DNA from 3 places in the Streptomyces sp. NPDC085932 genome. Region 1 is predicted to be linked to each of the others. Evidence: riboswitches for the same ligand, from Rfam matches in the RefSeq annotation. Region 1 holds a riboswitch; each other region holds the start of a gene.

The links. A riboswitch is a leader RNA that binds a small molecule or an ion and turns the genes downstream of it on or off. The one in region 1 is predicted to bind cobalamin.
Region 2: linked by a shared signal. The riboswitch ahead of ACIGAQ_RS02100 ((2Fe-2S) ferredoxin domain-containing protein) and the one ahead of ACIGAQ_RS15715 (cobalamin biosynthesis protein) in region 1 are both predicted to bind cobalamin.
Region 3: linked by a shared signal. The riboswitch ahead of ACIGAQ_RS24395 (ABC transporter substrate-binding protein) and the one ahead of ACIGAQ_RS15715 (cobalamin biosynthesis protein) in region 1 are both predicted to bind cobalamin.

Annotation. Positions count from the first base shown of each region.
Region 1 covers NZ_JBITSJ010000002.1:1,455,304-1,463,098, reverse strand. The annotation lists gene ACIGAQ_RS15735 (alpha/beta hydrolase family protein) at 1-329, opposite strand, end outside; gene ACIGAQ_RS15730 (class II aldolase/adducin family protein) at 402-1,133, opposite strand; gene ACIGAQ_RS15725 (anion permease) at 1,480-2,721, shown strand; gene ACIGAQ_RS15720 (hypothetical protein) at 2,755-2,976, shown strand; cobalamin riboswitch at 3,092-3,251, shown strand; gene ACIGAQ_RS15715 (cobalamin biosynthesis protein) at 3,351-4,286, shown strand; gene ACIGAQ_RS15710 (cobyric acid synthase) at 4,289-5,797, shown strand; gene cobN (cobaltochelatase subunit CobN) at 5,794-7,795, shown strand, end outside.
Region 2 covers NZ_JBITSJ010000001.1:499,299-507,093, forward strand. The annotation lists gene ACIGAQ_RS02075 (helix-turn-helix domain-containing protein) at 1-352, shown strand, start outside; gene ACIGAQ_RS02080 (hypothetical protein) at 400-1,191, opposite strand; gene ACIGAQ_RS02085 (VWA domain-containing protein) at 1,191-2,456, opposite strand; gene ACIGAQ_RS02090 (IucA/IucC family protein) at 2,501-3,994, opposite strand; gene ACIGAQ_RS02095 (IucA/IucC family protein) at 4,095-5,627, shown strand; cobalamin riboswitch at 5,677-5,802, shown strand; gene ACIGAQ_RS02100 ((2Fe-2S) ferredoxin domain-containing protein) at 5,865-6,263, shown strand; gene ACIGAQ_RS02105 (iron ABC transporter permease) at 6,271-7,795, opposite strand, start outside.
Region 3 covers NZ_JBITSJ010000005.1:74,244-82,038, reverse strand. The annotation lists gene ACIGAQ_RS24420 (YigZ family protein) at 102-728, opposite strand; gene ACIGAQ_RS24415 (histidine phosphatase family protein) at 831-1,373, opposite strand; gene ACIGAQ_RS24410 (hypothetical protein) at 1,373-2,125, opposite strand; gene ACIGAQ_RS24405 (ABC transporter ATP-binding protein) at 2,182-2,973, opposite strand; gene ACIGAQ_RS24400 (FecCD family ABC transporter permease) at 3,192-4,244, opposite strand; gene ACIGAQ_RS24395 (ABC transporter substrate-binding protein) at 4,241-5,260, opposite strand; cobalamin riboswitch at 5,331-5,521, opposite strand; gene ACIGAQ_RS24390 (CoA-binding protein) at 5,604-6,032, shown strand; gene ACIGAQ_RS24385 (4-hydroxybenzoate 3-monooxygenase) at 6,098-7,321, shown strand; gene ACIGAQ_RS24380 (metalloregulator ArsR/SmtB family transcription factor) at 7,324-7,683, opposite strand; gene ACIGAQ_RS24375 (cation diffusion facilitator family transporter) at 7,745-7,795, shown strand, end outside.

The sequences.
Region 1 (7,795 bases):
GGTCCCAGGGTGCCGTGGGTGACGCGCTCCAGGCGGCGCACGACGGTGTCGGCGGTGTGCGAGGCACCGGCCAGGACGGGGCCGACGATCGCGTGGGAGCCGTCGCCGGACAGGCCGTAGCGGCCGGGCCGCAGGGCGGCCAGGTCCCGGGTGAGGGTGATCTGCCCGGCGGCGGTGCCGTGCACCGTGAGTCGGGGCTCGGTCGGCAGCGGCCGGCCGGCGGGCGCCTTGAGCGCGGCGTCGCTGGCGAGCCGGCCGACGGCGACCGCGGCGGCCCCGGCCCCCAGCAGGGCGGTGACGGCAGCGGCCGTCGCTCTGACAGTGCGCACGGCTCCAGTGTCCCGGCGCGGTCCGGGGGCGACCAGTGGGAGGCGGCGGCGGGGTGACGCCGCGCTCCGGGGTCAGCGCCGCTGGCCGTAGCCGCGCAGCCGCTCCTCCACCTCCGCCAGCTGTTGTCCGGACAGCAGGCTCGGGGTGAGCCCCGGCACGGACGTGGCGGTGAGCCACAGGCGGCACATCCACTCCAGCTGGGCCGTGCGGTCGTAGGCCTGGTCGAGGGTGGCGCCGTGGGTGACGGTGCCGTGGTTCTGCAGGAGGCAGCCGGAGCGTCCGGCGAGGGCGCGGAGCATGTTCCCGGCCAGCTCGTCGGTGCCGTACGTGGCGTAGGGGGCGACCCGGACGGGTCCGCCGAGCGCCGCGGCCATGTAGTGGATCAGCGGCAGCTCGGTCACGAGCGTGGACACGGCCGTCGCGTGCACGGCGTGGGTGTGCACCACGGCCCGGGCGTCGGTCGTGCGGTGGACGGCGAGGTGCATGGGCAGCTCGCTGGTCGGGACGAGCGTGCCGAGGACCTGCCGGCCGTCGAGGTCGACGCCCGTCACGTCCGCGGGCGTCAGGCGGTCGTAGGGCACGCCGGACGGGGTGACCAGGACGGTGTCCCCGACGCGCACCGAGACGTTGCCGGAGGTGCCGACGACGAGTCCGTCCGCGACCGTGCGGCGGGCCGTCGCGACGAGTTCCTCCCAGGCGCGGGCCTCGTCGGGGCGGGCGCTCCTGCGCGGCCCCTCCCCCGTGTCCGGTCCGCCGCCCCGGACGTCCGGCGTGTCCCGCTCGTCGTCTCGCCGCTCAGCCATGCCGCGATCCTGCCAGGCGGACCGCCGTTCCGGGAGCGCGGGCGGGGGACGCGGCGTTCGTCCACGTCGGGGCGTCCGGGTCCACGACCCACCGCGCCCCCCCGCTTCCGCGCTGCCGGACCGGGGAGACCCCCTGCCGGGCGACCGGAACGTGTGCCGCGGGTCACTCGATCGGCTGAAGAGATTCGCGCGGGGGCCTGGGCCGAGGGGGCGCGGGGAGCCTGACAGCAGGGCGGAACGTCGAACCCCCGTTGAGGACACCCATGCGCCCCTCCCAGTTCATCTTCCGTTCACTCGGGTTACCTACGTTCGTCCAGCCAATGACCTCGAACGATTGCCTGGGTAAATGGAAAGCTTCTCGCTGATCCTCGCGATTGTGGTGGTAACCGCACTCGCGTTCGATTTCACGAACGGTTTCCACGACACCGCGAACGCGATGGCCACGACCATTTCCACGGGCGCCATGCGGCCGAAGGCCGCGGTCGCCATGTCCGCGGTCCTGAACCTGGTCGGCGCCTTCCTGTCCGTCGAAGTCGCCAACACGATCTCCAAGGGCCTGGTCGACGAGGCCGGCATCCGTCCCGAAGTCATCTTCGCCGCCCTGGTGGGCGCGATCCTGTGGAACCTGCTGACGTGGCTGGTCGGACTGCCGTCCAGCTCCTCGCACGCCCTCATGGGCGGTCTGATCGGCGCCACGATCGCCTCGGCGGGCGTCGGCGCGGTGCACGGCGACGTGCTGGTGACCAAGGTGCTCATCCCGGCGATCGCCGCCCCGCTGGTGGCGGGCCTCGCGGCGATGCTGGCCACGCGGCTGACGTTCTCCCTGGGCCGCAAGGCCGACGGCAAGGCGTCCGAGAAGGGCTACCGGGCCGGCCAGATCGCCTCGGCGGGCCTGGTCTCCCTGGCGCACGGCACCAACGACGCGCAGAAGACCATGGGCGTCATCACCCTGGCCCTGGTCGCCGGCGGCGCCGTGGCGCCCGACTCGGACCCGCCCCTGTGGGTCATCCTGTCCGCGGGCGTCGCGATCGCGCTCGGCACCTACCTGGGCGGCTGGCGCATCATCCGCACGATGGGCAAGGGCCTGACCGACCTCCGGCCGCAGCAGGGCTTCGCCGCCCAGACCAGCGCGGCCACGGTCATCCTGGCCTCCTCGCACCTCGGTTTCTCCCTCTCCACGACCCACTCCGTGTCCGGTGCGGTGATGGGCGCGGGCCTCGGCCGCAAGGGCGGTGTGGTCCGCTGGTCGACGGCGACCCGGATGTTCGTCGCCTGGGGCCTGACCCTGCCGGCCGCCGCCCTGGTGGGCGCGCTCGCCGAGTACGTCACCGGCTTCGGTGACTGGGGCACCGCCGTGGTGGCCGCCTTCCTCGTCGCCTCCTCGGCGGCCATCTGGAAGATCTCCCGGCGTGAGGTCGTCGACCACACCAACGTCAACGACACCGCCGCCGACGAGGAGCCGGCCGGCGTGGTGACCACGGCGATGGCCGCGGTGACGCCGCCGCCGGCGGGCACCACCGCCGACGTGCCGCCCATCCCGGCCCAGGCGACCGCCGAGCGGACGCCCTCCACGACCACCACGGTCTGACCCCGCCCACCGGTTAACAAGGAAGAAGCAGAGATGAAGATCGACTGGGCGGCCCTCGGCTCCGTCTTCGGCGTCAGCCTCGTGGTCACCGTGGCCCTCGTCGGCCTGTTCACCCTCGGCATCACCGGCCTGTCGCGCCGCGAGCGGGCGGTGGCGCAGGGCGGCTCCGCCAGCCTCGCGGTGACGGGGGCGTACGCGTGCTTCGCCGCGTGCGCGGCGGCCGTCGGCTACGGCATCTACCTGATCGTGGCCTGACGCCCCGATCGCACAGCGTGTCCGCCGGGCGGCACGGGACCTCGGTCCCGTGCCGCCCGGTCGTCGTGTGCGCGTGGGCGTGGTGTGGGGTTCTCCACACTCTCCCCGCGCAGGTCAAGGGCAAGTTGACGGCGGTTCGCGCCCGTGGTGGACTTCCGGGGCCAGTACGGCGGCAGGAGAGGAAGCCGGTGTGAGTCCGGCGCGGTCCCGCCACTGTCACCGGGGTAGCCATCCCCCGGGAGCCAGGAACTCTCACCGCCGGTCACGTCGAACCAGGGCGCGGACACCCTGAGTGAGGACACGTATCGCCATGCGCGGCTGCCGATCGAGGTTCAGCACCCCACCCCTGCCTGCCCTGTTGGGCGGCTGAGCCCATGGGTGCCGGTCGCGTCTTCGCGTACGGTGCCGCCGCCGGCCTGATCGGTGACCTGCTGCTCGGCGACCCCCGCCGGGGGCATCCGGTCGCCGCGTTCGGGCGGGCCGCGGGTGCCGTGGAACGGGTGCTGTGGCGGGACCACCGCGGGTGGGGCGCCCTGCACACCGCGGTGTGCGTGGGAGGAGCCGTCGCGCTCGGGGCCGTCGCCGAGCGTGCCGCACGGAACTCCGCCGCCGCCTCCGTCGCGCTCACCGCCGCCGCCACCTGGGCCGTCGTCGGGGGCACTTCACTCGCCCGGGAGGCGGAGACCGTCGGGCGTGCCCTGGAGGCGGGGGACGTGGGGGCGGCCCGGGCGCGGCTGCCGCACCTGTGCGGACGGGATCCGCAGGCCCTCGACGCCGACGGGATCGCCCGGGCCGTGGTCGAGTCCGTCGCCGAGAACACCTCCGACGCGGTGGTCGGGGCGCTGGTGTGGGGGGCCGTCGGCGGGGTGCCGGGGCTGCTCGGGTTCCGGGCCGTCAACACCCTGGACGCCATGGTCGGGCACAAGTCGGCCCGATACCGGCGCTACGGATGGGCTTCGGCGCGTCTCGACGACCTCGCGGGATGGCCGGGCGCGCGGCTGACCGCCGTGCTGGCGGTGCTGGCCGGGCCGGATCCGCGCGGGGCCGTGCGCGCCTGGCGGGCCGACGCGGCGCAGCATCCGAGCCCCAACGCCGGGCCCGTGGAGGCCTCGTTCGCCGGGGCGCTCGGCGTGCGGCTGGGCGGGACGCTGTCGTACGGCGGGCGGGTGGAGCACCGGCCCGTGCTGAACACCGGCGGGCGGGCCGTCGCCCGGCGCGATGTCGAACGGGCCGTGCGGCTCTCGCGGCGCGTCACCTGGCTGGCGCTCGGAGTGTGCGCCGGCGCGCGGTTGCTGAAGAGGGGGAAGTGACTATGAGCGGTGGGCTTCTCGTCGCCGGGACCACCTCCGACGCGGGCAAGAGCGTCGTGACGGCCGGGATCTGCCGGTGGCTGGTGCGGCAGGGCATCAAGGTCGCGCCGTTCAAGGCGCAGAACATGTCCCTGAATTCGTTCGTGACGCGGGAGGGCGCCGAGATCGGGCGGGCGCAGGCCATGCAGGCCCAGGCCTGCCGCGTCGAGCCGACCGCGCTGATGAACCCCGTGCTGCTCAAGCCCGGGGGCGAGCAGAGCAGTCAGGTCGTGCTGCTGGGCAAGCCGGTGGGTGAGCTGAGCGCGCGCGGCTATCACGGCGGGCGGCAGCAGAAGCTGCTCGGCACGGTGCTGGACTGTCTGGAGCAGTTGCGGGGCACGTATGACGCGGTGATCTGTGAGGGGGCCGGTTCTCCCGCCGAGATCAACCTGCGGCGGACGGACATCGTCAACATGGGCATCGCCCGGGGTGCCGGGCTTCCCGTGCTCGTCGTCGGCGACATCGACCGGGGCGGTGTCTTCGCCTCGTTCTTCGGCACGGTGGCACTGCTGTCCCGTGAGGACCAGAGGTGCGTCGCCGGGTTCCTGGTCAACAAGTTCCGCGGGGACGTCTCCCTGCTGGAGCCAGGCCTGGACATGCTGCACGGGCTGACGGGCCGGAAGACGTACGGCGTGCTGCCGTTCCGGCACGGGCTGGGGATCGACGAGGAGGACGGGCTGCGGGTCTCCCTGCGGGGAGCCGTGCGGGAGTCCGTCGTCGCGCCGCCGCTCGGCGAGGACGTGCTGCGCGTCGCCGTGTGCGCCGTGCCGCTGATGTCCAACTTCACCGACGTGGACGCCCTGGCCGCCGAACCGGGCGTCGTGGTGCGGTTCGTGGACCGGCCGGAGGAGCTGGCCGACGCCGACCTCGTCGTCGTACCCGGCACCCGCGGGACGGTCCGGGCGCTGGACTGGCTGCGCGAGCGGGGACTCGCCGACGCCCTGGTGCGCAGGGCCGCCGAGCAGCGGCCCGTGCTCGGTGTCTGCGGCGGCTTCCAGCTCCTCGGCGAGCACATCGAGGACGACGTCGAGAGCCGCCGGGGCCATGTCGACGGGCTGGGGATCCTGCCCGTGCGGGTGCGCTTCGCCCGCGAGAAGACCCTCACCCGGCCGGAGGGCGAGGCCCTCGGCGAGCGGGTCGAGGGCTACGAGATCCACCACGGGGTCGCCGAGGTCACCGGCGGCGAACCCTTCCTGGACGGCTGCCGGGTCGGCCAGACCTGGGGCACCCACTGGCACGGCTCGCTGGAGTCGGACGGCTTCCGGCGGGCGTTCCTGCGCGAGGTGGCGGCCGCCGCGGGCCGCCGTTTCGTGCCGGCTCCGGACACCTCGTTCGCCGCGCTGCGCGAGGAGCAGCTCGACCGGCTCGGCGACCTGATCGAACAGCACGCGGACACCGACGCGCTGTGGCGGCTCATCGAGTCCGGCGCGCCGCAAGGACTGCCCTTCATTCCACCGGGAGCACCCGCATGAGCACTGTGTTGTTGTTGTCGACCGCCGACACGGACCTGCTGGCGGCCCGGGCCGCCTCCGGTGCCGACTACCGGATCGGCAACCCGACCCGCGTGGACGTCCGGGAGGAGCTCCCGGCCCTGCTGGACGGGGTGTCCGTCGCCGTGGTCCGGCTGCTCGGCGGCAAGCGGGCCTGGGAGGACGGGCTCGCCGCGCTGAAGGCGTCCGGGATCCCGACCGTGCTGCTGGGCGGCGAGGCCGTGCCGGACGCGGAGCTGATGGCCGAGTCGTCGGTGCCGGCCGGGGTCGTCGCCGAGGCGCTGAAGTACCTCGTGGAGGGCGGGCCGGAGAACCTCACCGAGCTGGCCCGGTTCCTGTCCGACACGGTGCTGCTCACCGGTGAGGGCTTCGCCGCACCGCGCAAGATGCCCGAGTACGGCGTGCACGGTGAGCGGGCGTACGGCGAGGGCCGTCCGACCGTCGGCGTGCTCTTCTACCGGGCCCACGAACTGAGCGGCAACACCGCCTTCGTGGACACCCTGTGCGACGCGATCGAGGCCCACGGCGCCAACGCCCTGCCGGTGTACTGCGGTTCGCTGCGCGGCGCGGACGAGGGGCTGTACGAGATCCTGGGCCGGGCGGACGCCCTGGTCGCCACCGTGCTGGCCGCCGGCGGCACGCACGCCTCGCAGGCCTCGGCGGGCGGCGACGAGGAGGCCTGGGACATCGGCGCGCTGGCCGGGATGAACGTCCCCGTGCTGCAGGGGCTGTGCCTGACGTCCTCGCGGCAGGCGTGGGAGGAGTCGGACGCCGCCCTGTCCCCCATGGACGCCGCGATGCAGGTGGCGATCCCGGAGTTCGACGGGCGGCTGATCACCGTGCCGTTCTCCTTCAAGGAGCAGGGCCCGGACGACGTGCCCGTGTACGTGGCCGACCCGGAGCGGGCCGCGCGGGTCGCCGGCATCGCCGTACGGCACGCCCGGCTCAAGCACAAGGCGAACGCGGAGAAGAAGCTCGCGCTGGTCTTCACCGCGTACCCGACCAAGCACTCGCGCGTCGGCAACGCGGTCGGGCTGGACACGCCCGCCTCGGCCGTGCGGGTGCTGGACGCGCTCCGGGACGCCGGATACGCCGTCGAGGGCTACCCGGACAACGGCGACGAGCTGATCCACCGGCTGATCGAGGCCGGCGGACACGACGTGGAGTGGCTGACGGAGGAGCAGCTCGCCTCGGCGCCCGCGCGGGTGCCGCTGGCGGACTACCGGGCCTGGTTCGGCAAGCTCGACCCGGAGCTGAGGGACGCCATGACCGAGGCGTGGGGCGAGCCGCCGGGCAGTCTCTACGTCGACGGGGAGGACATCGTGCTGGCGTCCCTGCAGTTCGGGAACGTCGTGGTGATGATCCAGCCGCCGCGCGGCTTCGGCGAGAACCCGATCGCGATCTACCACGACCCGGACATGCCGCCCTCGCACCACTACATGGCGGCCTACCGGTGGCTGGAGAACAGCTTCGGCGCGGACGCGATCGTGCACATGGGCAAGCACGGCACGATGGAGTGGCTGCCCGGCAAGGGCCTCGGGCTCAGCGGCGGGTGCGCCCCGGACGCCGTCCTCGGTGACCTGCCGCTGGTCTACCCGTTCATCGTCAACGACCCGGGCGAGGGCACCCAGGCCAAGCGCCGCGGCCACGCCACGGTCGTCGACCACCTGGTGCCGCCGATGGCCCGCGCCGACACCTACGGCGACCTGGCCAAGCTGGAGCAGCTCCTCGACGAGTACGCGCTCGTCTCCGACCTGGACCCGGCCAAGGCCCCGGCCGTGCGGGCGCAGATCTGGACGCTGGTGAAGGCGGCCGAGCTCCACCACGACCTGCACGTCGACGAACAGCCGGACGACGAGGCGTTCGACGAGTTCGTCATGCACATCGACGGCTACCTGTGCGAGATCAAGGACGTGCAGATCCGCGACGGCCTGCACATCCTGGGCGGCGGTCCGGTCGGTGAGCCGCGCGTCAACCTGG
Region 2 (7,795 bases), on a different contig from region 1:
GCTGCAGGCCCTGGGGGAGTGGGGGCAGGACGAACTCGGTGAGCGCCGGCCGACGGACGCCGTACGGGCGCACTGGTTCGCGCTGCCCCTGCTGCGCCTGCTGGAGGGGAAGGAAGGGCTCGTCGAAGTGCGCCTGGAGGAAGGGCGGTTCCATGTGCACGCCGGTGCCGGGGAAGGCCCGGTGTACGGCGACGGACCCGCCCCCGCGGAGCCCGACGCCCTGCTGGTCCTGGACACCGCCACGTGCGCGGCCCTCGGCCGGGGGGAGCTGGACCTGGTGCGGGCGGTGCGCGAGGGCCGGGTCGAGGTGACCGGCGAGGGCACCCTGGCGAAGACCCTCCGCGAGGCATGAGAGAAGGCCCGCACGGGGCGGGCCTTCCGCAAGGGTGTCAGGTCCGGTCAGGCGCCCGGCGGAACGCGGGCCGGGCGGCCCGGGCCGCGGGTCAGGGCGTATCCGGCGACCCCCGCCAGCGCGGCCAGCGCGCCGCCCAGGGCGGTCCACACCCACCGGTCCGACCACCAGCCGGAACTCCAGCCGTCCTCGGGTTCGAGTCCGGCCGGCGCCGCCGCGTCCTGACGCTCCTCCTCGGGCTTCGCCGCGATCCCGGGCACCAGCGGCTCGGCCAGGGAACCGTCCACCGCTGCCGCGCCGCCGACGTCCACGGACTCCACCCGGACCCTGGTGTCCACCGGGAGGCCGAGGTCGGAGGCGGCGACGCCCGTGGCCGTCAGCCGGATGTAGTACGTGCCGGGCAACGGGTCGTTCGCCCACGGCTCGGACCAGGCGCGGACGGTGCGCAGCGCGCAGGCCAGCTCCACCGAGGCCGCGTCCGCCGCCGCCGTGCGCGTCTGGGCCCCGTACCGGCAGGCCTGACGGCGGCGCAGACCGTCGTAGACGTCGATCTGCCAGGTCTGGGAGACGTGGGTGTCCGGCAGTTTCACCGTCGCCCTGACCGTGGGGCGCTGCCCGGTGTCCGCGGGGAACGACCAGTACAGGTAGTCACCGGTGGAGCCGCCGGCCGTGGCCTCCTGCCCCGGCTCGATCCCCGTCGCGGTACGGAAGGAGGTGCCCGCCCGCGTGGGGCCCGCCGAGCCGTCCTGCGAGGGACCCGGTGAGGCGTCGGCGGCGGCCGGGGCGGCCGCCAGGCCCAGGGTCAGCAACGCGGCGCCGAACGCGCGTACTACTCGCATCAGTTGGTCCTCCAGACGGCGACCCGCCAGCGCGACAGCCAGCCCCAGACGAGACCGGCCAGGAAACCGGTCAGGATGAGCACACCCAGCAGCCACCAGCCGCGGCCCAGGCCGAAGGCGGCCACGTCGGCCGCGTCGTCGGGACCGTCCACCACGTCGACGGTCAGCTCCAGCGGCAGGCCGGGCGTGCTCTGCACGCCGGGCGCCGCCGAGAAGGAGTGTGAGACGGCCAGGCAGACCACCTCGGCGGGAGCGTCCTCGTCGTCGCTCCCGGCCTTCGGGTAGCGCAGACCCGTCGAGATCACGTCCGTACGGCCGGTGCCCGCCGCCTCGCCGCGCACGATCTCGCGACCCTTGACCGTGACGGCCCGCAGCAGCACGCCGTAGCCGGGGTTCACGGCCCGGTCGGCCGCCACGCTCACCGACGCGCGCAGCTCCTTGCCCGGCGGGACGTCCACCCGGTACCAGCGCTGCTGCCCGAACCCCTCCCGGTCCGTGTACAGGCCCGCCTTCAGAACCGGTGCCTCGACGCACCGGTCCGCGCCCTCGGCCGGCACCGGCGTCACCACCGGATCGGCCGCCCGGTCCACCAACTCGTTCACCCGGTCGGTGAGTTCGTCCTGGTGCTGCACCGAGGTGTAGGTGCCGCCGGTGGCCTCGGCGATGCAGCTCAGCTGCCGGCTCAGCTTCGCGGTCGGCACCAGGCCGAGCGTGTCGATGGTCAGGCCGATGCCCTTGGCGGCGATCTCGCGGGCGACCTCGCACGGGTCGAGCGGGGCGCAGGTGTCCTCGCCGTCACTGATCAGCACGATGCGCTTGGAGCCGTCACCGCCGTCCAGGTCGTCGGCCGCCTTCAGCAGGGCCGGGCCGATCGGCGTCCAGCCGGTCGGGGCGAGCGTGGCGACGGCCGCCTTCGCCTCGGTGCGGTCGAGCGGCCCCACCGGGTAGAGCTGCGCGGTGTCCTTGCAGCCGGTCCTGCGGTCGTCCCCGGGGTAGTTCGCACCGAGGGTGCGGATACCGAGCTCGACCTCCTCCGGCGTCGCGTCCAGCACCTCGTTGAACGCCTGCTTCGCGGCGGCCATCCGCGACTGCCCGTCGATGTCCCGGGCCCGCATCGAGCCGCTCACATCGAGGACGAGGTCGACCTTGGGGGCGTCCCGGCCCGTGGGTTCACCGGCGGCCGCCCCGGCCGGGACGGCGATCCCGGCGGTCAGGGCGGCGAGCAGGGCACAGGCGCCCGCCGCCAGCCGTGTACGTGTGATCATCGGCGGATCCTATTGATCACTCGGGCCGTCCTCCAAAACGGCAGTCAGCGCAGCGGATTGGGCAGTTCCGCCCACTGGTCCCCGGGTGTCCGCGGCGAGAGCCGCATCAGCGTCAGCGCCTTGGCGGGCAAGGGCTCCGCCCGCAGGGCCGCCAGGTCCGCGGTCTCCGGCAGGTCCCCGGCGGCCGTCCGCAGCGCCGCCGCGAGTGCCCGGCCCGACCCGGCCGTCCCGGCCAGCGCGCCCGCCACCAGGGAGCCGAACAGCTTGCGGCGCAGGACGCGTTCGTCGTCCGTGACCATGCGGGCCGGCAGCTCCGGCACCGCGATGCCGTGCCGCGCGAGGCGCGCCGGGCTGACGCGGATGTCGGCCAGGTCGCGGTAGACCAGCCGCAGCGGCTCGCCCGCCGCCGAGAGGACGACCAGGAGGTTCTGGCCGTGCGCCTCCAGGGCCACCCCCAGCTCCAGCAGCCGCAGGCCGACCGTGAGGGCGAGACGGGCGAAACCGGCCAGCCAGGCGGGGGAACGGGCCAGTTCGGTGGTGGCGAGGGCCGCCACCGGCAGCACGCGCTCGCCGTCGCCGGCGTACGTCTGCGGCGACTCCCGCAGCACGGCCGCGAAGTCGGGGGAACCGGCCGCCGCCGCGCCCAGGGTGCGGGTGACGTGCAGCAGCCCGTCCGTGCGCGCGGCCGGGAGTCCGGCGAAGTCCGACAGCAGCGCGGAGGCGGCCACCGAGGGCAGCGAGATGTCCCGCACCGAGGACGTCAGCCGGGCGCTCAGCGAGGTCTTGACGTGCGGCCCGCCGGGCAGGGCCAGCGTCCGCAGGGACATCAGCGGATGCCCCGGACGGTGTTCCTCGCACGTCCGCTTCAGCACATGGGCCGCCTGCCAGGGGTGCACCGGCAGCACCAGCCGCCCGCCGTCCCGCAGTTCGTCCGGCCACCCGCCGGTGACCAGGCACTCCGCCGCCGGCACCGGCACCAGCCCCAGCTCCACCACCGGCCGGTGCTCGGGCCCGTAGGCAAGCTGCTCGGCGACCGAGAAGCCGGGCCGGGAGCGGCAGGTCGGGTGGAACGGGTGCCCGTCGACGATCCGCTGCTCCCACTCCCAGTCCCGCTCCGGCCACGCCCCCCGCTCGCCCTCCTGCCCCGCCCGCGACAACGCCAGGGAGGCGACGCTGTGCCCGAGTTCGGCCGCGAAGGAGGCGGAGTGCGGCACCCCCAGGGCGGTCACCAGCCGCGCCGGATCGTCGTACTCCGTCCCGTCGAGCCGTACGGCCGTGACGTACGCCCCGGTCGCGTACGGATCCGGCAGCGGACCGTGCAGCCGGCGGCCGTCGGCGAGGCACAGGGTCAGTCCGTCCCGGCCCCGCTCACCGCCCCGCACCCAGGGCAGTGGATCATGGGTCAGGCCGCGCCACAGGCGGGACAGCACGGCCGCCCGGGCGCCGGGCAGTTCGGCCTCGTACCGCGGCAGCAGCCCGGGCCGCACGACGGACAGCTCGTCGGCGACCTCGGTCTCGGCGCAGGGGGGACGGTGCACGGGCGGACTCCTCGGGTACGAATAGGGCGTCACAGCGGAATGGCGACGACCGACATACTGATCATCTCCGCCCGGAACGCTGGAAGGACCGTAGGGACGAGTGGAACGCGTGGACCTCATGCCCCCGCCCGCCGACGACGACTCGGCCCACGGTGACGACCCGGCCATCGGCGATCTCGCCGACGCGTACGCCGCCGTGCCCCTGCTCAACTGCCTGCTGCGCGAGGTCGCCCGGCCGGTGCGCGAGGAGGACGGACACCGCGTCCACCACCTGCCCGGCACGGACCGGCTGCTGCGCGTGCGCGGCAGCCGGCGGCCGGCCGAGCCCGAGATCGAGGAGGCGGGCACCTGGCGGCGCCTCGGCCACGCCGAGCTGGTCGGCCTGGTCGCCGCGGAACTGCGCCGGCACACCGGTCTGGACCACCCCGCTCTGCCCGCCGAGATGACCGACAGCCGGGACGTGGTGGCCGCGCTGCTCGCCGCCCGCGCCGGGACCACCCCGCCCGAGGACCTCTACCGGCGGTCCGAGCAGTGCCTGCTCACCGGTCACACCCACCACCCCGCGCCCAAGGCCCGCGGCGGCGGTCCCGCGGCGGACTGGCTGCCGTACGCGCCCGAGGCGTATGCCCGCTTCCCGCTGGTGCTGCTCGGGCTGCGCGCGGACACCGTCGTGGAGGAGGGTGACACCTCCGCCCTCGACGCCCTCGGCACGGCCCCGCCCGGCTACCGGCTGCTGCCCGCCCACCCCTGGCAGCTCGACCTGGCCGCCCGGGAGCTGGCCCCCGCCTTCGCGGACGGCAGGCTCCTCCGGCTCGGCACCACGGCCTTCCACACCTGGCCGACCGCCGCGATCCGCACCCTCTACGCCCCCGAGCGGGACCTGTTCCTGAAGTTCAGCCTGGACGTGCGCATCACCAACGACATCCGCCGGCTGTGGCGTCACGACCTGCTCGCCCTGCGCCGGACCGACACCGCCACGAGCGCGGCCTTCGCGGCGTACGACGGCCCGCCCGGCTGGCTCGGCGACCGCGGGTACCGCACCGCCGGTTTCGCCTTCGAGGCCCTGGCCGTCCTGGTCCGCGACGGCTTCGCCGGCCGCCTCGTGCCCGGGGCGACGCCGCTGCTCGCGGCCGGTCTCGTCGAGGGCTTCGACGGCAACCCGCTCGACCGGGTCACCGACCCGGAGCCCTGGTGGGAGGCCTATCTGGCGCACGCCGTGCCCCCGGTCCTGGCGGCCTTCGCCGGGCACGGCGTCGTCGTCGAGGCCCATCTGCAGAACACGCTGGTCGCCGTGGACGCCGACGGTGTGCCCGTGCAGGTGCTGTACCGGGACGCCGAGGGCGTGAAGCTGCTGCCGGACGTGGAGCGCGCGGCCGGCTGGGAACGGCTGGTGTACTGCCTGGTCGTCAACCACCTCACCGAGATCGCGGGCGCCCTCGCCGAACGCCGGCCCGGCTTCGATCCCTGGCCCGCCGTCCGCCGCGAACTCGCCCGGCACGACCTGCCGGAGATCCCCGCCCTGCTCGCCTCCCCGGCGCTCCCGGCCAAGACGAACCTGCTGCTGCGCTGGACGGGAGCCGACGGCGCCGACGCACGCTACCTGCCGCTGCCGAACCCGCTCAGGCGGTCCTGACCCCGGCACGGCCCCGTGGAATGATGACCGGCGACAAAGGCGACGGCGGACGAGGAAGCCGGTGTGAATCCGGCGCGGTCCCGCCACTGTGATCGGCGAGCCGGTCCCGAGAGGCCACTGCCCGCGAGCGGGTGGGAAGGCCGGGACCGGCGGCGACCCGAGAGCCAGGAGACTCACGCGGTGGCCTCCTCCACGGACCACCGGGGCGGATCTCCCCGGAGAGAGGGCAGGTGCGGCATGCCCGCGACGCCGGCCGGCGAACCCCTGGACGACCCCCGCGGCGATGCCCCGCCGTGCCGGGTCGTCGTCTGCCGTGACTGCTGCTGCGGCAGCCCCAAGGTGAGAGGCATCGACCACGCGGCCCAGACCGCGCGTCTGCGCGCGGCGGCCCCGGTGCGGATCTCCGACTGCCTCGACGTCTGCGACCAGGCCAACGTCGTCGTCGTGCAGCCCTCCGCCGCGGGCCGGGCCGCCGGCGCCCGGCCCGTCTGGCTCGGCCTCGTCAACGACCCGGCCGCCACCGAGGACGTCGTCGCGTGGGTCCGCGCCGGCGGCCCCGGCGTGGCCCCGCTGCCCGACATCCTCGGACTGTACGTCTTCAGCCCCCGGGCGCGACGGGACGGGGACCGCCCCTGACACCGGTCTAGGCCGCTCTCCGGCCGCGGACCAGCAGCCACAGGAAGTACGGCGTGCCGATCACGGCCGTCATCAGGCCGGCGCCCAGTTGGGCCGGGGCGATCACGGTCCGGCCCAGCAGGTCGGCCGTGCCGACGAGCGCGGCGCCGAGCAGGACGGCGACCGGCACCACCCGCACGTGCCGACGGCCCACCAGGGCCCGGGCCGCGTGCGGCGCGACGAGGCCGACGAAGCCGATGGTGCCGGCCGAGGCCACGGCGGTCCCCGCCAGCAGCACGCCCACCACCAGGAAACCGAGCCGGGCCCGGGGCAGCCCGAGCCCGAGCAGGCGCGGGGTGTCCCCGTCCAGCGAGACGAGGTCCAGCTCGGTGCGCCGGGCGACCGCGACGGCCACCCCCAGGGCCAGCACGAGCGCGACGGGCACGACGTCCGCCGTGGTCCGCCCGTACGTCGAACCGGACAGCCAGGTCAGCGCCTTCGTGGCGTTGAACGGGTCGGTCAGCACGATGAGCAGGCTGATCAGGGCCGTCGACCCGGCGGCCATGCCGATGCCGACGAGGACCAGCCGGCTCTGCCGGTAGCCGCCCCGGGCGGCGAGCCCGAAGACCACCGCGGAGGCGAGCGCCGCACCCGCGAACGCGGCGGCGGCGATCCCCCAGGAACCGGCGGCGGGCACGGTGGTCACCAGCAGCACGGCACCGAGGGCGGCACCGCCCGAGACGCCCAGCACCCCGGGCTCCGCGAGCGGATTGCGCGTCACGGCCTGCACCAGCGTGCCGGCCAGGGCGAGCGCGGCGCCCGCGCACAGCGCCGCGAGCACCCGCGGCACCCGGGTGTCCAGGACGAACGAGACGGCCTGACCGGCGCGTCCCTGCGCCCAGTTGGCGACGTCGCCGAGCAGGAGCTTGCTGTCGCCCAGCAGGGCACCGGCGAGGGCGACCCCGACGACCACCGCGGTCAGGGCGGTCACCGTGACCAGGAACGCCGTCCGGCCGGGGATGCGCAGCCGGTCCGGGGCCTCCACTCCGGCCGTGTCCTTCAGTCGCAGCGCCGTCGCCACCAGGAACACGGCCCCGACCAGGCTGGTGACGATGCCGGTGGGCACACCGACGGCCGTGTCCGCGGGGATCAGGGCCCGCAGCAGCACGTCCGAGCCGAGCACCAGGGCGGCCCCGGCCAGCCCGGCCACGGGCAGCGCGGCCCGCGCGCGGACGAAGCCCCGGAACCGGCGGGCGAGCGGCCGGACCAGGGCGGGCGCGCAGAGCCCGACGTAGCCGAGGGGACCGGCCAGCGTGACGGCCGCCGCGGACAGCAGCGCCGCCAGCACCACCACCGTGACGCGGGTGGCGTGCACCGGGACGCCGAGACCGCGCGCCGCGTCGTCGCCGAGGGCGAGCGCGTCGACCCTGCGGGCGACCAGCAGCAGCCCGGCGACGCCGACGAGCGCGACGGGCAGCATCTGCAGGACACCGTCGAAGCCGTTCTGGCCGATGCTGCCCTGGTTCCACTGGTAGAGGCCCTCCGTCTGCTGC
Region 3 (7,795 bases), on a different contig from region 1:
CGAGACTATCCGCCGGGCCTGACAGCACGGGCGGTTACTCCCGTATCGACCGTCATCTCCCGCCACCGGCGCGCCCCTTATGACCGCTTCGGGGTGGAACGTCAGGCGTCTCCGTACGCCTCGCCGCCCGGCTCGAAGCGGGCCGTGCCGGAGGTCACGTCGGCGAGCCAGGCCCGGAAGGGCGCGACCTCCGTGTCCGGGAGGGCGATCTCGATGGTGACCGCCTCGGCGTAGCGCACGTCCCGGACCTGGCGGCCGCCGGCGCGCAGGTCGTTCTCCAGCTTCCCGGCCCGCTGGTGGTCGACGGTGACGGTGGCGAGGCGGAACCTGCGGCGGGTGCGGGTGCCGACGGCGTCCAGGGCCTCGCCGACCGCCCCGCCGTACGCCCGGATCAGACCGCCCGCGCCGAGCTTGACCCCGCCGTAGTAGCGGGTGACGACGGCGACGACGTACCGCATGTCGCGGCGCAGCAGCATCTGGAGCATGGGGACGCCGGCGGTGCCGCCGGGTTCGCCGTCGTCGGAGGCCTTCTGGACGGAGGCGTCGGCGCCGATGACGTAGGCCCAGCAGTTGTGGGTGGCGTCGGCGTGCTCCTTGCGGACCGTGGCGATGAACGCCTGGGCCTCCTGCTCGGTGGCCGCCGGCGCGAGGGCGCACAGGAACCGGGAGCGGTTGACCTCGGTCTCGTGCACGCCCGCGTGGGCGACCGTGCGGTATTCGTCCTGCATCGGGCCAGCCTAAGCCCCTGGTCAGGGGCGGCGGCCCGGCCGGTACCGTCCGCATGCGGCGGCCGGGAGTGCGCCACGGCCGCGCCGTCCGCCGGACGGCGGCTACTTCTTCGCGCCCCGGGGCACCGTGACCGACGTCAGCAGGGCCGTGCCGGGGCCGAGGTCCCGCCAGGTCGTGCCGCGCCAGGACAGGACGGCGATCGCCGACGTGGGGAACTTGGTGCGGACCCGTTCCAGGGTGTCGTCGAGGCCGTCGCCCGCGAGGGCGAGGACCAGTTCCTCCAGGCCGGGGTTGTGGCCGATCAGCAGCAGCGTCTCCACCTCGGCGGGCACCTCGCGCACCACGGTCAGCAGGCCGGCGGGTCCGGCGGCGTACAGGCGGCGGTCGTGGCGGACCGGCGGGGGCGTGCCCCACTCGGCGGCGGCCAGTTCCCAGGTGCGGCGGGCGCGTACGGCGGTGGAGCACAGGGCCAGGTCGGGCAGGCAGTCGGCCTCGGCCAGGGCCCGTCCGGCCGCGGGGGCGTCACGGCGGCCCCGGGGCGTCAGCGGGCGTTCGTGGTCGGCGACGTCCACGGGCCAGGCGGACTTGGCGTGCCGCAGCACCACCAGGCGGCGCAGCGGACCGGTACCGGCACGGTCGATCATCAGGAGCTCCCCAGGTCGCGGGTGAGGTCGAGGCCGAGGAGGCGGTCGGCGTGGGCGTAGGTCTCGAAGCGGGCGCCGTCCGGCAGGTCCGGGTCGCTCTCCACCCGGCGCAGCACGTCCAGCACCCCGGGCACGTCCAGGTCGTCCTCCCAGGCGTGGCGCAGGCGTCTTCGCACGTCGTCCGGGACGGGCCGGGACGGGCTGCGGGCCCACCGCGCGACCGCGGTGCGCCAGCGGGCGAGGGTGGCGGCGGCCTCGGCCAAGGCGGCCTCGTCCAGCGGGACGCCGGCGCTGTGGTGCCGGGTCAGCAGGGCGAGCCGCAGGACCGCGGGGTCGGCGGGGTCCGGCGGACCGGGCCGCACCGGCGCGACCGCGATCCGGACCCCGTCCGGTGCCGCCCCGCCCTCGGCCGCGACGTGGACGGCCTGGGCCTCGCCGAGGCCGGCGCCGACGTCGTGGCTGTCCTCGAAGGGGCGGATGCCGAGGGCCGTGGCCCGGGCGAGCAGCTCGGCCTGGCGGTGACCGCCGGTCAGCAGGGCCCACACGGGCGTGCCGCCGATCTCCAGCGCCCGGGCGAGGAGGTCCGCGACGAGCAGCACCCGCAGGTGTGTCGGGTCGGAGCCGGGCGCGTGCGCCTCGACTCGCGTCAGGCCCCGGCGGGCCGGGGCGGCGTCGGCCGGCTCGCCGGTACGGGCGTCGATGATGCGCAGCACGAGGCGAGCGTAGGCGGGCGGGCGCGGACGCGCAGTCATGCGCGCCGTTTTCGGTCACCCCGGCGTACCCGCCCGGGCCCCGGGCCGGCCGTCGCTCAGTCCAGCGTGCCCAGGAACCGCACGTGGGGGCGCCCGTCGGGACCGTCCGTCCGGACGGCGGCCCGCACCCCGTACACCTCGGCGATCAGTTCCTCCGTGAGGACGCCGGCCGGGGTCCCGCCCGCGACGACCCGGCCCGCGCTCAGCACGACGACCCGGTCGCAGTACATCGCCGCGAGGTTGAGGTCGTGCAGCGCGACGACGGTGGTGACCGGCAGCCGCGCGACCAGGGCGAGCAGGCCGAGCTGGTGGTGGATGTCGAGGTGGTTGGTGGGCTCGTCCAGGAGGAGCTCGCGCGGTTCCTGGGCGAGCGCGCGGGCGATCTGGACCCGCTGGCGCTCGCCGCCCGAGAGGGTGTGCCAGCGCCGGCCGGCCCGGTCGGCGAGGCCGGTGCGCTCCAGGGCGGCCCGTACGGCGCGCTCGTCGTCCGCCGAGGCGGAGGCCCAGGCCCGCCGGTGGGGGATGCGGCCCAGCCGTACGACGTCCTCGACCGTCAGCTCGACCTGGGTGTCCGCGTGCTGCTCGACGACGGCGAGACGGCGGGCGACCGTGCGGCGGGGCAGGTCGCCCAGTGGGCTCCCGTCGAGCGTGACGACTCCCGCGGTCGGCGCGAGCAGCCCGGCCAGCAGCCGCAGGAGCGTGGACTTGCCCGAGCCGTTGGGGCCGAGGACGCCGAGCGTGGAGCCGGGCTCCGGCGCGAGGACGACGTCGTCGAGGATCAGACGCCCGTCGGTCCGGCGCCCGACCCGTTCGGCCCGCAGCCCGTCCACACTGTCCGCCGCGTCCATCCGGTCGGCCCGCAGCCCTTCCAGACCGTCCGCACCGTCCACCCGGTCGGCCCGCACCCCTTCCCCACCGTCCGCACCGTCCACCCGGTCGGCCCACAGCCCTTCCCCACCGTCCGCACCGTCCACCCGGTCGGCCCGCCCGGCCTCCGGCCCGACGGCACGGTCGCCGGGCCGCTCGGCCCGCCCGTCGGCGTTGCCCGCCGTCGCCTCCGCCCCGCTCACCGTGTCCTCCGGGTCCGGTACAGCACCGCCACGAACGCCGGGACCCCGATCAGCGAGGTCACCACACCCACCGGCACCTCGCGCGGATCGAGCACGGTCCGGGCCAGAGTGTCGACCCACACCAGGAAGACCGCACCGGCCAGTGCCGTGACCGGCAGCAGCCGGACGTGCCCGGGCCCGGCCAGCGCCCGCGCGGCGTGCGGCAGGACCAGCCCGACGAAGCCGATGGCGCCGGCCGAGCTGACCAGCGCCGCCGTGAGCAGGGCCGTGACGCAGAGCAGTACCAGGCGGGTGCGGGCCACGGACACCCCGAGCGCGGCCGCCGCGTCCTGCCCGAAGGCGAAGGCGTCGAGGGTCCGGGCGTACGCGAGGCACACCACCAGCGCCAGGGCCAGCACGGCCAGGCACAGCCACACGTCGGTCCAGCCGGTGCCGCCGAGCGAGCCGAGGAGCCAGAACAGCACGCCCCGGGTCGTCTCGGCGTCGGCGGAGGTCATCACCACGAAGGACGTGAGCGCCGAGAACAACTGCATGGCCGCGACCCCGGCGAGGACCACCCGGTCGGTGGTGCCGCCCAGGGTGTGGCTGAGCAGCAGCACCAGCGCGAAGGAGACCAGGGCCCCGAGGAAGGCCCCCGCGGAGACGGAGACGGCACCGCCGCCCGCGCCGAGCACGACCACGAGGACCGCGCCGGTGGAGGCGCCCGAGGAGACCCCGAGCACGAACGGATCGGCGAGCGGATTGCGCAGCAGCGACTGCATCACCACGCCGCACACGGCGAGTCCGGCCCCGCACACGGCGGCGAGCAGGGTGCGCGGCAGCCGCAGCTGCCAGACGATGCCGTCCCGGATCGGTGTCAGGCCCGAGCTGCCGAGGCCGAGATGGGCCGCCACGACCGACCACACGTCACCGACCCGGATGTCGGCGGGCCCGATCGTGAGGGTCACGGCGAGGGAGGCGACGAGCGCGAGGACCCCCGCGGCGCCCAGGGCGAGCCCGGCCCCGCGCCGGCGCCGGGCCCCGGCGTCCGGCAGGCCCGGGGCGGTCACTTCACCAGCCCGAACCGGCGCAGACCGGCGGCGACTCGTTCCACGCCCTCGACCGTGCGGATGGTCGGGTTCATGGCCTGCCCGCTGAGCAGCACGTACCGCTTGTGCCGGACCGCGGTCATGTTCCTCGTGACCGGGTCGGACTCCAGGAAGGCGATCTTCCGGGCGGCCGACTCGGCGGTCTGCGACTTGCGGGTCAGGTCGCCGATGACGAGGACGTCGGGGTCGCGGTCGGCGACCGTCTCCCAGTTGATCTGCGGCCACTCCTCGTGGGTGTCGTCGAAGACGTTCTTCGCACCGAGGGAGCGGGTGATGATGCCGGGCGCCCCACAACAGCCCGCCATGTAGGGCGACTCGGAGTTGGCGAACCAGTACAGGAGGGTCACGTCGGAGGCGTCGACACCCGCGGTGGCCTTCTCCATCCGCTGCCGGAGGGAGGCCACGAGCTCGTCGCCGCGTTCCTTCACGCCGAAGACGGCCGCGAGGTCCCGCACCTCGCCGTAGACGGTGTCCATGCCGAGTGCCTTGTCGCGGGCGCCGTCGCCGCCGCCCGAGTTGTCCTTGCCGGCGCAGTCGGACGGGGAGACGTAGGTGGGGACGCCGAGCTTCTCGAACTGCTCGCGGGTGGCGACGCCGCCCCGGCCGAGGGTGGAGACGAAGGAGGCGGTGACGAAGTCGGGGTCCGCGTCCAGGACCCGCTCGAAGGAGGGGTTGTCGTCGGCGATGCGCGGCACGCGCGCGTTGGCTTTCTCCAGCCCTTTCATCACGGGGTCGGTCCAGGTGGCCGTGCCCGCGAGGCGGTCGGCGAGACCGAGGGAGAGCAGGATCTCGGTGGTGCCCTGGTTGAGGGAGACGGCGTGCCGCGGCGGGGCGTCGACCCGCACCTCGTGACCGCAGTTGCGCAGGGAGACGGAGGCGGCCTTCGCGGAGGCGGGCTTCGTGTCGCCGCAGCCGGTCAGGAGCAGGGAGCCGGCCGCGAGCAGGACGGCGGCACGGGCGGGTGGGGCGAGGGGCACGGGGAACCAGTCCTCAGTCGTCGAGGGCCCGATCGCGGAGCCCGGTCGTACGGTGCTCCCCCGCCGCGCACCGGCCGCGGGGGCCGCCAGCAGGTCTTCGGACTCGGGTTCACCCGGAACGGAGCGCCTTCCCGGACGTCCGTGCAGGAGTCCAGTGGCCGAGGCCCCGCCCGTCCCCCTCACCGCTGCGCGTCAGTTCCGGATTCGCACCGGATTCCCTGACCCACGTACATGGGTTCGACTGGCCTCGGCAAGCTATCACGGCGCCTGCGCGGGAATCACCGCGCGTCCCGCGTCGTTGCCGGGACAGCACTTCGTTCACGACGTTCCGAGGAGGCCGCCGGTGTACGGCGACGAGGCAACGGTCCGCAGGATCCTCAACGAGCTCGGCGACACCTGGGCCGTGGTGGGCCTGTCGTCGAACCGGCAGCGCGCGGCGTACGGCGTCGCGGCCGTGCTCCAGCGCTTCGGCAAGCGCGTCGTGCCGGTGCACCCGAAGGCCGAGACGGTGCACGGCGAGCAGGGGTACGCGAGCCTGGCGGACATCCCCTTCGAGGTGGACGTCGTGGACGTGTTCGTGAACAGCGAGCTGGCCGGGGCGGTCGCGGACGAGGCGGTCGCCAAGGGCGCCAAGGGCGTCTGGTTCCAGCTGGACGTCGTCGACGAGGCGGCGTACGAGCGCACCCGCGCCGCCGGCCTGGAGATGGTGATGGACCGCTGCCCGGCGATCGAGATCCCGCGGCTCGGCCGGGACGGCGCTCAGGGTTCCTGAGGCGCTTGCCGGACGGGCGTCCCGAACGTGCCCGTCCGCGGGGCCCGGCCTCCATAATGAGCGGCATGACCGAGCTCCCGCCGCCCGCCGGCCCAGGCGCCCCACCCCGCTTCCCGGTCGTGATCGTGGGCGCCGGCCCCGCGGGGCTGACCATCGGCAACATCCTGCGGGCCGCCTCGGTGGACTGCCTGGTCCTGGAGACCGAGACCCGGGAGTTCGTCGAACAGCGGCCCCGGGCCGGGGTCATCGAGGAATGGGCCGTGCGCGGCCTGGAGAAGCGTGGTCTCGCCCGTAACCTGCTGGACCGGGCGGAGCTGCACAGCGCGTGCGAGTTCCGCTTCGACGGGGAGCGCTACCGCTTCCCCTACGGGGAGCTGACGGGCAGCCATCACTTCGTCTACCCGCAGCCGTTGCTGGTGACGGACCTGGTCCGGGAGTACGCCGACGTGCGCGGCGGCGCGATCCGCTTCGGCGTCCGGGACGTACGGCTCCACGACCTCGACTCCGACCGGCCCTCGGTGTCGTACGTCTGCCCGGACACGGGCGAACGGCGGGTGGTGCGGACGGAGTTCGTCGCCGGGTGCGACGGGGCGCGCGGGGTGACCCGGGCGTCGCTGCCCCCGGACCGGGTCCGGATCGCCCGGCACGACTACGGCATCGGCTGGCTGGCGCTGCTCGCCGAGGCGCCGCCGTCCACGGACTGCGTGCTGTTCGGCTGTCACGCCCGCGGGTTCGCCGGGCAGATGCCGCGCAGCCCCGAGGTGACCCGCTACTACCTGCAGTGCCCGCCGGGCGACGATCCGGAGAACTGGCCGCACGAGCGCGTATGGGCGGAGCTCCGGGAGCGGCTCGGGGCGTCCGGTGCGCCGCCGCTGGCGGAGGGGCGGCTGATCGAGAAGCGCGTGCTGGACATGCACGACTACGTGGTCGAGCCCCTGGTGCACGGTCGGCTCTACCTCGCCGGCGACGCGGCCCACCTGGTCGCCCCCATCGCCGCCAAGGGCATGAACCTCGCCCTGCACGACGCGTTCCTGCTGGGCGACGCCCTGACGGACCGTCTGACCAGGGGCGACGACGGCGGCCTGGCGGGCTACGCCCGGGCGTGTCTGCGGCGCGTGTGGGACTACCAGGAGTTCTCCCAGTGGCTGTCCGAGGTGTACCACGGCACGGCGGCGGGCGACCCGTTCCGGGCGGGCACCACCCTGGCCCGGCTGCGCCGCCTGTTCACCTCGCCCGCCGCGGCGGCCGCCTTCGCCGAGCAGTACCTGGGGACGGCCGCGCGGTACTGACCTCAGTCGTGCGCGGGGTGGTCGCCGAGCCGGTGGTCGGCCACGTTCAGCGCCTCGTCCACCAAGCGGCGCAGATGGCCGTCGCGCAGTGAGTAGACGACGCGGCGGCCTTCCTTCCGCGTGTTCACCAGGCCCGCGAGCCGCAGGCGCGCCAGGTGCTGGCTGACCGCCGGGCGGGCCGCCCCGCACGCCTCGGTGAGCGTGGTGACGTCGGCCTCTCCCCCGGTCAGGGCGTGCAGCAGGGCGAGCCGGGTCCGGTCACCGAGCAGCGCGAGGAGTTCGGCCGCGAGTGCGAACTGCTCCTCGCCCGGGCTGCGCGGATGCGCATGGTGCGCAGGTGACAGGTGCATGCGTGCGCTCATACGCACATAATGGCGCCAGGGACGCACGCGCGTCCACTCGCCCGCACCGGAAGGGACCCCCGTGAGCGACCGGCACGAGCACTCCCACCCGCACAGCCGCCCCCACGACCAC